Regions from separate parts of the Agromyces sp. NPDC057679 genome, predicted to be linked through region 2. Evidence: predicted binding sites of a transcription regulator. Region 2 holds the regulator's gene; each other region holds the start of a gene.
What was found. The regulator HspR, encoded in region 2, represses chaperone genes until heat shock. The targets are predictions, from matches to a motif close to AAGTTGAGTCNNNNNGACTCAACTT.
Positions count from the first base shown of each region.

Region 1: the regulator HspR is predicted to act here: its motif matches at 1,246-1,270, upstream of ACFVAJ_RS05945 (Hsp20/alpha crystallin family protein).
Region 3: the regulator HspR is predicted to act here: its motif matches at 2,263-2,287, upstream of ACFVAJ_RS03385 (ATP-dependent Clp protease ATP-binding subunit).

Region 1 covers NZ_JBHVIK010000001.1:1,322,161-1,326,872, reverse strand. The annotation lists partial or broken gene ACFVAJ_RS05950 (DUF998 domain-containing protein) at 46-1,140, shown strand; gene ACFVAJ_RS05945 (Hsp20/alpha crystallin family protein) at 1,289-1,741, shown strand; gene ACFVAJ_RS05940 (GNAT family N-acetyltransferase) at 1,738-2,037, shown strand; gene ACFVAJ_RS05935 (M20/M25/M40 family metallo-hydrolase) at 2,363-3,712, opposite strand; gene ACFVAJ_RS05930 (anaerobic C4-dicarboxylate transporter family protein) at 3,804-4,712, opposite strand, start outside.
Region 2 covers NZ_JBHVIK010000002.1:260,622-265,333, forward strand. The annotation lists gene ACFVAJ_RS08135 (DnaJ C-terminal domain-containing protein) at 28-1,020, shown strand; gene ACFVAJ_RS08140 (heat shock protein transcriptional repressor HspR) at 1,024-1,446, shown strand; gene ACFVAJ_RS08145 (hypothetical protein) at 1,453-2,181, opposite strand; gene ACFVAJ_RS08150 (cation-translocating P-type ATPase) at 2,263-4,712, opposite strand, start outside.
Region 3 covers NZ_JBHVIK010000001.1:759,538-764,249, reverse strand. The annotation lists gene ACFVAJ_RS03390 (NACHT domain-containing protein) at 1-2,083, shown strand, start outside; gene ACFVAJ_RS03385 (ATP-dependent Clp protease ATP-binding subunit) at 2,303-4,712, shown strand, end outside.

The sequences.
Region 1 (4,712 bases), on a different contig from region 2:
TAGGCTCGCCTCAGGCCTGGTTCCCGTTGATCGAGGGTTCGACCTATGAGGGGTGTGTGCGCGGGGGCGATCCCCGTCTCGTTCGACTCGGGGTTCGCGTCGTGTTTCGACACGATGCATCCGAGTGCAGCCGACCGTGAGGGGCACGGTCGGCCGATGGTCGAGCCCACGGGCCGTTCGGGCCGCCTCGTCTCGCTCGTGCGCCGGCTCTACGCCCTGCTGATCGCCATGGCGATCTCGGTCGTGCTCGCTCGCGCGTTCGCGCCCGCCGCGCTCGATCCCGCGAGCGCCCTCGACGTCGTCGGCCTCGTTCCCGCACTCGCGGGAGGGGTGGCGGTGTGCGCCGCGCTCATCGCCGTCTCGGCGTCGCACGCCGGGATCGCCTCGATCGCGCACCTGCGCCTGCCCGGCCTCGCCCCGGGGCCTCGCGCGGCTGCGAACGGACTCGCCTGGGCGGCACTCGCCCTGCTCGGAGTGCATTTCACCTCGGCGGCCTTCGAACCGCTGCCGGGCGGACCGCTCGCGATCGGCTGCCTGCTCGGGGCGACCTTCGGCTTCGGCACCTACCGCCTGCACCGGCATGCGCTCGAGCACGAGGCGTACCGCTCCTTCAACCTCGTCGCGATGCTGCTCGCGGCCGGCAGCCTCGCGAGCATGAGCATCACCCCGACGGGCGACTGGTGGACGCGCAACTTCAGCACGCTCGGCACCTCGAACGACCTCGCCGCGGCGTGCTTCAACGTCGCCGTGGTCGTCTCGGGGGCAGGCATGGCCGGGCTGTCGGGCGCGCTCACGCGGGCGCTCGCGTTCGGCGGCTTCGCCATCCGTCGAGGGGCCCGCACGACGATGCGCGTGCTCATCGGGCTCGTCGGCTTCGGGCTGATGGGGGTCGGCACGGTGCCGATCGACCGCGAGACCGACCTCCACAACGCGTTCGCACTCGGGGCGGCGCTCGCGTTCGCGCTCCTCTGCATCGGGGCGCGCTGGTACGCGAGGCGGATCCCTCGTCGGCTCCTCGTGTTCTCGTACACGGCGCTGACGCTCGAGCTCGTGGCCATGGCGGGTTACGACGCCCTCGGCTGGTTCAACCTCACGGTCTTCGAGATCATCGCGTTCACGCTCGTGTTCGCCTGGCTCATCGCGCTCGTCGCGACGACGTCGGGCCGCCACCACTCGCACGGTCGTTCGCTGTCGGCGCACGGCGACCCGGAATCCTCCCACGCGCTCGGCGTTATGTTCGGTAGAGAGTTGAGTCGGGATGACTCAAGAACACCGACCAGGAGGAAACATGCCCACCGCCTACGACCCGTTCCGCGATCTCGACCGAGTCGCGTCCGCGCTGTTCGAGCCCCGCCGCGGGCCGCGTCGCATGCCGATGGATCTCTACCGCGACGGCGACCACTACGTCCTCACCGCCGACCTGCCGGGCATCGACCCCGGCTCCGTCGACATCGACGTGGACGGCCAGTTGCTCACGATCCGGGCTGAGCGCACCCTCGCCGCCGGAGACGGCGTCAAGTGGATCACCCGCGAGCGCGAGGCCGCCTCGTTCCTGCGCCAGTTGAACCTCGGGCAGGGCGTCGACACCGAGCGCATCTCGGCGAACTACACGAACGGCGTGCTGAGCGTCACGATCCCCGTCAGCGAGAAGGCGAAGCCGCGCAAGATCGCGGTCGAGCACACGGATGCCTCGTCCACGCCCTCGCCCGCGGGCGACCGCGTCGAGCCGGTCGAGCAGTGACCGCCGAGGCGGGAGTCGTCGAGATCACGCGACTCGACGAGCGGCACCGCTACGAGCTCGTGGTCGACGGCGCGCGCGCCGGGTTCGCGCAGTACCGCGACGAACCCGGGAAGGTGGTGTTCACCCACACCGTCATCAAGCCCGAGTACGAGGGCCGTGGTCTCGGCAGTCGCCTCGCGCGGCACGTGCTCGACGATGCGGTCGCGCGCGGGGAGCGCATCGTGCCCGAGTGCCCGTTCATCGCGGCCTACCTCCGCAGGCACGACGAGTACGAGAGCTCCGTCGACTGGCCCTGAGCCCGTGACGTGACGGTGGCGACGGCCGGTGATCGGAGGATCACCGGCCGTCGCCGTGTGCGGGAACGGAATCACCCCCAGTTGGGGGCGGTGCGTCGAGCCCGGCACAGGATTACCATTTCGAGCACAACCCGAGTCCGACCCGACCGGACCGGCCCGTCTTGCCTCGACGGCCGAGCGATCGGAATGTCCCTATCGATCGCTCGGGTCAGGCTCGCCGAGCTCAGTTCGGGTCGCTCGGCGAGAGGGTCTCCTCAGGAGACCGCGATGGGGTGGGAGGTAGGGTTCCCACCCCATCGTCACGCCGTCGGCCTGTCGGCCCGCGTCAGGCCCGCTCGGCGAACCCGCGGATGAAGAGCGTCTGCGCGGCGATCATGCGTTCGATCTCACCGGGGTCGACCGATTCGTCGGAGGCGTGGATCCGCGACTGCGCGGTGTCCTCCGCGCCCCAGAGGATGATCGCGGAGCCGGGGGAGACCTTCTGCAGCGACGCCACGAGCGGAATCGACGCGCCGCTCCCGATGTTCTCGACCGGGGCGCCGTAGGCCTCCTCGAGCGCGGACTCCGCCGCGACGATCGCCGGGTTCGAGGCATCCACCGCGAAGGCGTGACCCACCTTCACCTTCTCGACCTCGACCTCGCAGTTCCAGGGGCGCTGCGACCGCAGGTGCGACATGAGGGCCTCGAGCTGGGCGTCGCCGTCCGAGCCGGGCACGATGCGCATCGAGAGCTTCGCGGTGACCGAGGGCAGCAGCACGTTCGACGCCTCGGCGGTGTTCGGCAGGTCCATGCCGAGCACGGTCACCGAGGGCTTCGCCCAGATGCGGTCGGAGAGGGAGCCCGTGCCGAGGAAGTCGACGCCGGGGAGGATCGCGGAGCCCTCGCGGTACACGTCCTCGTCCATGTCGGCGCCGCTCCAGGCGGAGCGGTCGACGCCGGGGATCACCGTGTCGCCGTGCTCGTCATGGAGGGTGTCGAGGATCCGGATCATCGCGGTCATCGCATCGGGCGCCGCCCCGCCGAACATTCCCGAGTGCACCGGGTTCGCGAGGGTGCGCACGGTGACCGTGCAGGCGACGTCGCCGCGGAGCGCGGTCGTGAGTCCCGGGCGGCCGACCTTCTGCGGCCCGATGTCGGCGATGACGTAGGCGTCGGCGGCGAACAGCTCGGGGTTCGCCTCGACGAAGTCCTCGAGGTGCGAGATCGTCTCCTCCTCGCCCTCGACGAGGATCTTGATGCGGCACGGGCGGTCGGGGCCGATGAGCTTCAGCGTGCCGTAGTGGATGACGAGACCCGACTTGTCGTCGGCGGCGCCGCGCCCGTAGATGCGCCCGTCCTCCTTCGTCACCGGTTCGAACGGCGTGCTCGACCAGCCCTGGCTCTCGGGCGCCGGCTGCACGTCGTAGTGGGCGTAGATCAGCACGGTCGGCGAGCCCTCGGGCCCCGACAGGTCGGCGTAGACGCAGGGGTACCCGCCCGGCACGTCGAGGAGGCGTACGCCCTCGGCGCCCGCCGCCTCGAAGAGGTCGACCACGGCCTCGCCCATGCGGTGCACCGGTTCGGGATCGAATCCCGGGAAGGCGACCGATGGGATGCGCACGAGGGTCTCGAGGCGTTCGATCACCTCGGGCATGAGCGCCGCCGCAGCGGACGAGACGTTTCCGGGGTCGTTCATTTGGTTCCTCCTCGGATCGACGGACGGACGGTTCGGTGCTCGCCGTCGGGGCGGCGAGACGGTCGACGTGCGCCGAGTGGCGCCGTACGGATCACACGGGGACGACGAGCTGGATCAGCAGGCCGGAGGCCACGACGGCGACCCACGAGACGAGCATCGGGATCGTGAACGAGTGCCAGACGGGCACCTGGGTCAGCTTGGTCGACCCGGTCAGGTCGGTCTCGACCGCGGCGATCTGGGAGCCGTTCGCCGGGAACAGCCAGACGCCGATGAGCGAGGGCCACATGGCCGTGATCACGCCCGGTGCCAGCCCGGCCGCGAGGGCGATCGGGATCATCGTGTTCGTGGTCGCCGACTGGCTCGTCGTGAGACCGCAGACGACGAACAGCGCGACGGCGAGCAGCAGCGGGTTCGCCTCGATCATCGCGCCGAGCGGTTCGATGATCGTCTCCTCGTTCGCCGAGATGAAGGTGTCGGCCATCCACGCGATGCCGAAGAGCGCCACCGCCGCGACGAAGCCGGCCCGCAGCAGCGGCTGCTCGACGACGACGGCCGGCTTGACCTTGCGCACGAGGATGATGACGAGCGCGACCGAGAACATGACCATCTCGATGAGGGTCGCCATGCCGATCGGCACCAGCTCGCCCGACTCGTCGGGGAACGCCGGGCGGAGGCTGGGGAACAGCCCGAGCAGCACGATGAGCAGGGTGCCCGTGACGAAGATCCACGCGGCGGTCGCACCGCCCGGGGGGACCGGGTGCTCGATGCGTGCGGGCGGGACATCGGTCGCGGTGACCGATGCGCCGGCTCCCTCGCCGGCCGTCGCAGCACCGCCGGCGCCCGTGGCGACCGCGGTGCCGCCGACCTTCGCCTCGTAGCGGGCCTTGAGCGAGGCGGGCACCGCGACGGTTCCCTCGGCGACCCGCTTCATGAACACCGGGTCGTCGAGCAGGTCCTTGCCGATGCGCTGCTGCACCGCCGAGGTGGCGATGCACGCGAC
Region 2 (4,712 bases):
GGACAGACTCAGAGGAAGGAGGTGCCGATGGCCAGTCAGGACTGGTTCGACAAGGACTTCTACCAGGTGCTCGGCGTCTCCAAAGACGCGAGCGACGCGGAGATCAAGAAGGTCTACCGCAAGCTCGCACGCAAGTACCACCCCGACCAGAACCCGGGCGACGCCGCGGCCGAGACGAAGTTCAAGGAGATCAGCGAGGCGAACTCGGTGCTCTCCGATCCCGAGCAGCGCAAGGAGTACGACGCGATCCGCGCGATGGGCGGCGGTGCGCGATTCACCGCGCCGGGCGCCGGCGGCGCCAACGGCGGGTTCGACGACGTCTTCGGCGGCATGTTCGGCCAGGGCGGCGGCCGCAGCCAGTCGTACACCTTCCAGCAGGGCGGTGACTACGACGACCTGCTCGGCGGGCTCTTCGGCGGGGGCCGCTTCGGCCAGCCCTCGGGCGGCTACCGTGGCTACGGCGGCCCGACGCCCGGTCGCGACGTCACCGCGACGACGACCCTCGACTTCATCACCGCGACCAAGGGCGACCAGGTCACCCTGCAGACGGCCGAGGGCAAGCCGCTCACGGTGCGCATCCCCGCGGGCGTCTCGGACGGCCAGAAGATCCGCCTGCGAGGCAAGGGGCATCCCTCGCCCGACGGCGGCGAGGCCGGCGACCTCATCCTCACCGTCAATGTGCGCAAGCACCCCGTCTTCGAGCGCGACGGCCTGAACCTCCGCGTCACCGTGCCGGTGACCTTCGCGGAGGCGGCGCTCGGCGCGACCATCCAGGTGCCCACTCTCGGCGGCGACCCCGTGAAGCTCCGCGTCGCCCCCGGCACGCCGAGCGGCCGCGTGCTGCGCGTGAAGGGTCGCGGCGTCGAGACGAAGAAGGGCACCGGCGACCTGCTCGCCGTCGTCCAGATCGCGGTGCCCTCGCACCTCTCGAAGGACGCGCAGGCCGCCGTCGAGGCCCTCGTCGCGGCGATGCCCGACGAGAACCCCCGCGACGAACTGCTCGCGAAGGCGAAGGGCTAGGTGATGGAGGTGCACGAGCGGAGCCCGCTCTTCGTGATCTCCGTCGCGGCCGAGCTCGCGGGAATGCACCCCCAGACGCTGCGCCAGTACGACCGGCTCGGGCTGGTCTCGCCGACGCGCACCGCGGGCAAGTCGCGTCGTTACTCGATGCACGACGTCGCGCAGTTGCGCGAGATCGCCCAGCTCTCGAGCGAAGGGGTGAGCCTCGAGGGCATCCGGCGGGTGCTCGGCCTCGAAGAGGAGGTGGCGACCCTTCGCGCGCGCGTGCGCGAACTCGAGGGCGCGCTCGCCGATGAGATGCTGAACCGGCCCGGTCGCCGCGTCTTCGCGGCGGGCTCGGCGGGCGAGGTGATCAGCCTCAAGGCCGGCACCCGGGTGCGCCGCGAGAACGCGGTCGTCGTGTGGCGGCCGCTCGAGCGCGGGTAGCCCGACTCAGCGGCCCCAGGCCGAGGGCGGTGCCGCGATGACCTCGTAGGGCCGCGAGCTCCAATGGGTGCCGTAGCCGTAGTGGCTCGACGCCCAGGCCGAGGCCCAGATCGCCTGCGCGGTGGCGTCCGCCGAGTCGCCGCGTGCGAGCGCCGCATCGACCTCGGGATAGCGACCCGACTGCAGGTTCTCCGCCGCGTAGTAGGCGGCCTCGACGAGGGTGGGGTAGCTGCCGAGGCCCGAACCGCCCCCGGAACCCTGACCGTTGTTCAGCGGGTTGTTGCGGTTCCACCAGTTGTCGGCGCCGTTCTCCTGCCGCATCCATCGCATCATGAACGTCACGTTCTCGTCGCTGAGCGGCCAGCCGCCCTCGATGAGCACGAGCTTGGCCCAATCGACGTTCGTGCCGCCGGCGACGAGCGTCTGCGAGCCGGTCGTCGCGACGTAGGACTCGCGCGAGACGGCCGGAGCCGCGACCTCGGCACCGACTCGCACCGCCTGCCCGTCCCCCTGCAGGGCGGCATCGGCTGCGGCGGTCGGCAGCGGGCCGCCCGGCTGCGGCAGCGGCGCCAGCGCGAGGCCCGCGAGGAGTCCGAACACCGAGACCACGGCGGCTGCGCTGAGCGATCGGCGGGGCGAGCGCGATCGGGTCGCCGCGTCACGCTGGGGACGCGTCACGGGCGTCGCGACCTTCTGCCGCGCCGCCCGCCATCCCCCGGTTCGTGCGTCCTGCATGCGGCACCGAGGGTAGCAAACGCGGCCGGGAGCCGCACCCAGCGAACTCGGTGGCCGGCGAATCGCGCGTGCGGTCTGGACTCAGCGGACGCCGGCGGCGGCCACCGGGGCCGCGGCCGGACGGCTTGCGATCCGGCGACGCCGGAGCCACTTGTCGCCCTCGACGACGACCAGGAGGATCAGGGTCAGACCGATGCACTGCAGCCACTGCCAGCCCGTCAGCGACACCGTGCCGAGCATCCGCTGGAACAGCCCGAGCTCGGTCGACGCCACGATGAGCACGACCGGCCAGACCAGGATTTTCGCGACCGCGGCGATGGGGGGCAGCAGGCCCGACTCGGGCGTGCGCCGCATGAGCAGGGCGCTCAGCACGGTGGCGAGTCCGAGCACGACGTACGACATGGTCATCGACGCCGTCGGCTCGACCGGGCTCGGCACGTCGGGGCCCCACACGAGCGGCACGAGGGCGATGAGGAAGATGACGGCGCCGTAGACGAGCCACTCGACGAGGGAGACGCGGTTGACGACGCCGACCTTCGGATCGCGCGGCGGGTGGTTCATGATGCCGGGCGGGTTCGCGTCGGCGGCGATCGCGATCACCGCGAACAGGGCCACGAAGAAGTTGATGAACAGCACCTGCGCCGGGAACAGGGCGACGCCCTCGGCGATCGAGAACGCGCTCGCGGCGAGGAACAGCATGATCAGGCTGAGCAGCTGCGTCATCTGGAAGCGCAGGTACGCCGTGATCTTCGAGTAGACGATGCGACCGAGCTCCACCGCATGCACGAGCGTCGCGAAGTTGTCGTCGGTGAGCACCAGCTTCGCCGCCTGCTTCGTCACCTCGGAGCCCGAGCCCATCGCCACGCCGATGTTCGCCTGCTTGATCGCCGCGGCGTCGTTGACGGCATCGCCGGTCATGGCCACGATGGCGCCCTCGGACTGGAGGAGCCCGACGAGCCGGAGCTTGTCGTCGGGGGTGACCCGGCCGAACACGTGCAGGTCGGGCAGCCGCTGCAGGAGCTCCTCGTCGTTCATCTGCTTGAGATCGGCTCCGCTCACGGCCCCCGAGCCCAGCCCGAGCTCGGCGCCGATCGCTCCCGCGGTGACGGCGTGGTCGCCCGTGATCATGCGCACGTCGATGCCGGCGCGGTGGGCGATGTCGACCGCGGCCTTCGCCTCGGGGCGCAGCGGGTCGACGATGCCGACGATGCCGATGAGCGCGAGCTCGGAGACCCACGACATCGGGTCCGCCGCCACGGACCCCTCGTCGCCGTCGTCGAGGAATCGGGCGGCGATCGCGAGCGTGCGGAGGCCGGTGGCCGACATGCGCTCGAGCTCGGCGGTCGCCGAATCGGCGGCGGGGGGCTCCACGTCCCTCGACTCGCCGAGCATCGTCGTGCACCGCCCGAGCACGACGTCGGGCGCGCCCTTCACGAGGAGCACGAGCCGCTGCTCGCCGCGCACCGGAACCCGTTGCAGGGTGGCCATGAACTTGTAGTCGGAGTCGAAGGGCACCTCGGCGAGGCGCGGGTAGTCCTTGCGGGCCTGGTCGGCGTCGATGCCGAGTCGCGCGCCCAGCACCACGAGCGCGGCCTCCGTCGGGTCGCCCACCACCTCGCCCTCGGCCGTGACGGTCGCGTCGTTCGGCAGGCTGACCGCGAGTCCGAGCGTCGGCGCGTCGAGCGGCTCGTCGGAGGTGCCGAGCACCTTGCCGTCGAACGAGTAGCCCTCGCCGGTGACGCGGTAGGTGTTGCCGCCGAACCAGGCGGTGCGCACCGTCATCTTGTTGAGGGTGAGCGTGCCCGTCTTGTCGGAGCAGATCGCGCTCGTCGCGCCGAGCGTCTCGACGTCGTTCAGCGACGCGACGATCGCGCGCTCCTTCGCGAGCTTCGACGCGCCCCACGCGAGGAGGCTCTGCACGAACACGGGCAGGCCCGTCGGGATCGCGGAGATCGCGACGGCCGTGGCGAGGAACAGCAGCTCGTCGAGGCTCTGCCCACGCACGAAGCCGATGATGACGATGACGAGCACGGCGCTCCAGGCGATGATGCCGAGCACCTTCGTCAGCCCGTCGAGCTCGAGCTGCAGCGGGGACTTCTTGTCGCCGACCTGCGTGAGCAGCGAGGCGATCCGGCCCATCTGCGTGCGCATGCCGGTCTCGACCACGGCGATGCGGGCGGTGCCGCGGGTGACCGAGGTGTTCTGGAACACCATCGACGTGCGGTCGGCGAGCGCCGTGTCGGCCGTGTTCTCGGCCGGCCCCTTCGGGATCGGCAGCGACTCGCCGGTGAGCGAGGCCTCCTGCGTCTCGAGGTTCGCCGAGCGGAGGATCCGGCCGTCGGCGGGCACGAGGTCGCCCGACTCGAGCTCGACGATGTCGCCCGGGACGAGCCCGGTCGCCTCGATCTGGATCAGCGCTCCGTCGCGGATCACCCGCGCCTTGGGCGTCTGCAGCTTGGCGAGCGCGTCGACGCTGCGACGGGCCTTGACCTCCTGCTGGGTGCCCGTGATGACGTTGAAGAGCACCAGGA
Region 3 (4,712 bases), on a different contig from region 2:
CGATTTTGCGACGCTCGTGACTGATCGCCTCGTATTCTTGACACGTCTGAACGCTGAGCGGATCGGATTCGAGCTTCGGAGTCTTCAGGAGTTCATGGCTGGCGAGTACATCGTGAATCTCCCCGAGAGTAAAGTCATCTCCGCTATCGAAGAGATCGCTCGCAGCGCATACTGGAGAAACGTCACCCTCTTTGCGATCGGTTGCATTTTCGCGACGCGGGCGCACTTGCGGTCCGACGTCTCCATCCTCTGCGCAGACTTGAATCGCCATAGCCACGTTTTCAAGGTCACCAAGCCTGGGTCATATCTGGCGCTGGATGTTCTGCATGACGGAGCGGCCGCGTCCCAGCCGATGCACGCTCGCACACTCGCCGCAACTGTGGCCGAGCTCATCGACGGGCCGTTCGAGTCGGATCTTGCCAGAGTTGGCGACCTTGGTGACAACGAGTCGACCCGAGTGTTGCTCGATCGCGCGGCGTCGGCGAGTCCAGCGGGAACGTCGACGTGGCTCAATCGTGCGATGGTGTTGAACGCACTAGATGCGGTCAATGAGCTTGAGTCCATCGCGAATCACAGCCCGGCCCGAGCGAAGCGGCCGCTGGGAGCACTCACCATGATCGAACCCTCTTTGGGCCGGAGCTCGACGATTGCAGGTTTCTCTCGTTCATGCGACCCGCTGTCGGGCCAAGCGATGGGGCACCTGCCGATGAGAGTCGCCCTCCAGGACGATCTCAACTCCGAGAATGGCCTTCCGTGGGCCCTCGCTCTTCCTGTGCTAGCTGGATTTGCCGTAAGGCGCAATGTATCAATATCCGTGCAGCTTGATTCGGGCTCGACCGTCAGGCTCGGGCAGTTCATGGGTGTACGCCAGGACGACACCGTCTGGCGGTCGCTCACGTCCGTCGAACCCCAAACCCCGGAGCTGGGCTCGGTGCGAGCGCTCTCGCGGTTTGTGGTTTCGCCGACGCGTGACACGCTCGCCGCAGCACTCGATGCCCTTTCTGAAGCGGACTGGTACCAGAACATCTCAATCAGCGGGGTCCCATGGGTTGTCCACGCGTGTTTGAACGATGCAGCCATCCTGGCGCGGCGGCAGGAGCATACGAGGGGCGAGCGTCTGCAGCAGCTCGCGAGGTATGCGAGACGTGGACTGCTGGGAGACCAGGCCGACTGGCTGGAAGCAGAGGAGCGTTTCAGTAGTCCGCTTTCCGTGCACGAGCTTGGGGAAGACCTTGTTGAAGACCCGGAGGTCCCGGACTGGGGACTCCCTATCTCAAGCTCGATCGGCCGCAGGGGCATAGTCCTCCCGGCATCGCTGCTACTCGGGCGATATCGCCCGCAGCCCGACACGGCCTCACTGAAGGACCTGCTTGCGAACGTACGCGTTGCATTTGACTCCGCCAAGACTGTTAATTCGAGGGCGCAGCTGTGGCGCCTCGCCGCGACCATTCCGACATCGATCGATGAAATGCGTGCGGGTGAGCGGGTGATTGATTTCGATGTCGATTGGCTGCTGTCAGACGAGGCCGCGGTGTGGGCATACTCGGCGCCGCTCGATTGGATTGGATGTCTGTCGGATGGCGTGGATCTCGGCGCGTTTGCGGTCACCGTGGGGCGAAATCCGCAGCTGCCTTATGGTCATGACAGCGAAATTGCAGCGCGACTGCTCGAGGCTGGCAGTCCTATCGAGTATTGGCCTAGTCTGCGCGTAGCGCTTCGACTGGATCCTTCTATGCTTGCCACGCTCGATGGTGGATTTCCCTCGGGCCGTTCTGTTCAGGCCGACGATCCTTTGGCCCGCCAACTGGAATCCCTGCGAACCGTGATGAGCACAAGCCTGGATGACATCGGTAGCGGTGAGGTGGACAGCCAGCTGCTAGACATTTGCACTCCCAGCGAAAACTCGATTGGCCCGGAATGGCTTTCCACTGCGGCTGGTTCTTTGGCACTCGACCGTTGTCTGGCGATACTCGCGCGCGCGGCCGTGATAACTATGGACGATCACCCGTTCGCGTCAGAAATGTACATGTCGACGGCGCAGTCCGAAGAGTTGCATCGCGAGTTCGGGGTATCCCTCCGCTGACCCGTTCGGATGCCCTCGCTCAGGTTTTGGGTCTCCAGCGCTCATTGGGACAAGCCTGTGTTTCGTCTCGGGGTCGAGGATCGCATTCGGGTGGAAATGGTGCAAGACACAGACAGCCACCTGCTAAGGCCGTCAATGGACGTCACTGATGAGGGAATACGGCTGCGCTCCCCGCGTTGAACTTGAGCGAACCACACTCAACTTCAACCAGGAGGCCAGGTGCCCAACGACTTCAACGAGGCCGGCGCAAGCTCGTTCGACGAGTTCCTTGCCCGATACCTCGCGGGTGAGCAGGCGCGACAGGCGCGGTCGATCGACCTCAGCCGGTTCCTTACCGCGCGCACCCAGAGCATTCTTCAGCAGGCCGGGCGCTTCGCCCTCGAGCGCGGACAGACCGAGCTCGACGCCCTGCACATCCTGCGCGTGATCGTCGAGGACGAGAGCGTGCAGCAGGCGATCCGACGCGTCGGGGCGAGCCCCGAGCGCATCATCACGGCGACCGAGGCGCGGTTGCCTGCGGCATCCGATGTTGCCGACATCAATGCGGCGACGATCACGCCGTCGGCCTCCCGCGCGCTGTTCCACAGCTACCAGGTGGCGCGCTCGAGCGGGTCGACGTACATCGATCCTGAGCACCTGTTCTTCGCGCTCGTGCTCGGGCAGGATGCGCCTGCTGGGCAGGTGCTGGCTCGGGCTGGGGTTACTGCTGAAGCCCTCACCCAGGGGATGCGTGAGCACGACGCGGAGACCGGTTTCGAGACGCGTCCGACTTCGTCGGGCGCTCCTCAACCGGCGGAAGCCGAGAGCGACACCCCGATGCTCGACAAGTTCGGCATGGACCTCACCGAGCGGGCCGCGAACGGCGAGCTCGACCCCGTGATCGGCCGGGCCGACGAGATCGAGCAGACGATCGAGATCCTGTCGCGCCGCACGAAGAACAACCCCGTGCTCGTCGGTGAGGCGGGCGTCGGCAAGACGGCGATCGTCGAGGGCCTCGCCCGCGCGATCGTCGAGGAGAACGTGCCCGAGGCCCTGCTCGGCAAGCGTGTCATCGCGCTCGACCTGCCCGGCATGCTCGCCGGTACCCGCTACCGCGGCGACTTCGAGGAGCGCCTCACGAAGACGATGGAGGAGATCGCCGCCAACAAGGGCGACCTCATCGTCTTCATCGACGAGGTGCACACCGTCGTCGGCGCCGGTGGCGCAGGCGAGGGCGGCATGGACGCCGGCAACATCCTGAAGCCGCGCCTCGCGCGGGGCGAGCTGCACCTCGTCGGCGCGACCACGCTCAACGAGTACCGCAAGATCGAGAAGGACCCGGCGCTCGAGCGTCGCTTCCAGCCGGTGCGCGTGGGCGAGCCGTCGATCGAGGACGCCGTGCTCATCCTGCAGGGCCTGAAGCCCGCGTACGAGCAGCACCACGGCGTCGAGTACACGGATGCTGCGATCCGCGCCGCCGTCGAGCTCAGCGACCGCTACCTCAGCGACCGTGTGCTGCCCGACAAGGCGATCGACCTCATCGACCAGGCCGGCGCGCGCCTGCGGCTGCGCCTCGGCGTGAAGGTGGATGTCTCCGCGATGCAGTCGCGACTCGGCGAGCTCGAGGCGGAGAAGAACGCCGCCGTGCGCACCGAGCACTACGAGGAGGCGTCGCGCCTGCGCGACGAGATCTCGAAGGTGCAGGCGAAGCTCGACGAGGTCACCGAGCAGGGGCGCGCCGCGGCATCCGATGCCGCCGTCATCGACGAGGCCGAGATCGCCGCGGTGATCTCGCGGGCCACCGGCATCCCGGTGAACCGCCTCACCGAGACCGAGCGCGAGCGCCTCGCCGACCTCGAGGGCGAGCTGCACCAGCGCGTCATCGGGCAGGACGACGCGGTCACCGCCGTCGCCAAGGCCGTGCGTCGCAACCGCACCGGCATGGGCGACTCGCGTCGGCCGGTCGGCTCTTTCCTGTTCCTCGGGCCGACGGGTGTCGGCAAGACCGAACTCGCGAAGGCCCTCGCCGACCGCCTGTTCGACGACGAGACCGCCGTGATCCGCTTCGACATGAGCGAGTTCGGTGAGCGGCACACCGTATCGCGACTCGTCGGCGCCCCTCCCGGATACGTCGGGTACGACGAGGCCGGACAGCTCACCGAGCGCGTGCGGCGCAACCCGTACTCGATCGTGCTGTTCGACGAGATCGAGAAGGCGCACCCCGACGTGTTCAACCTGCTGCTGCAGGTGCTCGACGACGGACGCCTCACCGACGGCCAGGGCCGCACGGTCGACTTCCGCAACACGGTCGTCGTGATGACCTCGAACCTCGGCAGCGAGTTCCTCGCGTCGCGGTCGGGTGCGCTCGGCTTCGTCGCCGGCGCGGATGCCTCGGGCTTCAGCTCGGCCGACGACGTGCGCCAGCGCGTTATGGGCAAGGTGCGCGAGGCCATGCGCCCCGAGTTCCTGAATCGCATCGACGAGATCGTGCTGTTCCAGAAGCTCGACCAGCCGCAGCTCGCGTCGATCGTGAAGCTGATGCTGGGTGCGACCGCGCGTCGCCTCGCGTCGCGCGAGGTCGGCTTCGAGGCCACGGATGCCGCGGTCGCGCTGCTCGCCGAACGGGGCTACGAGCCCGAGTACGGTGCGC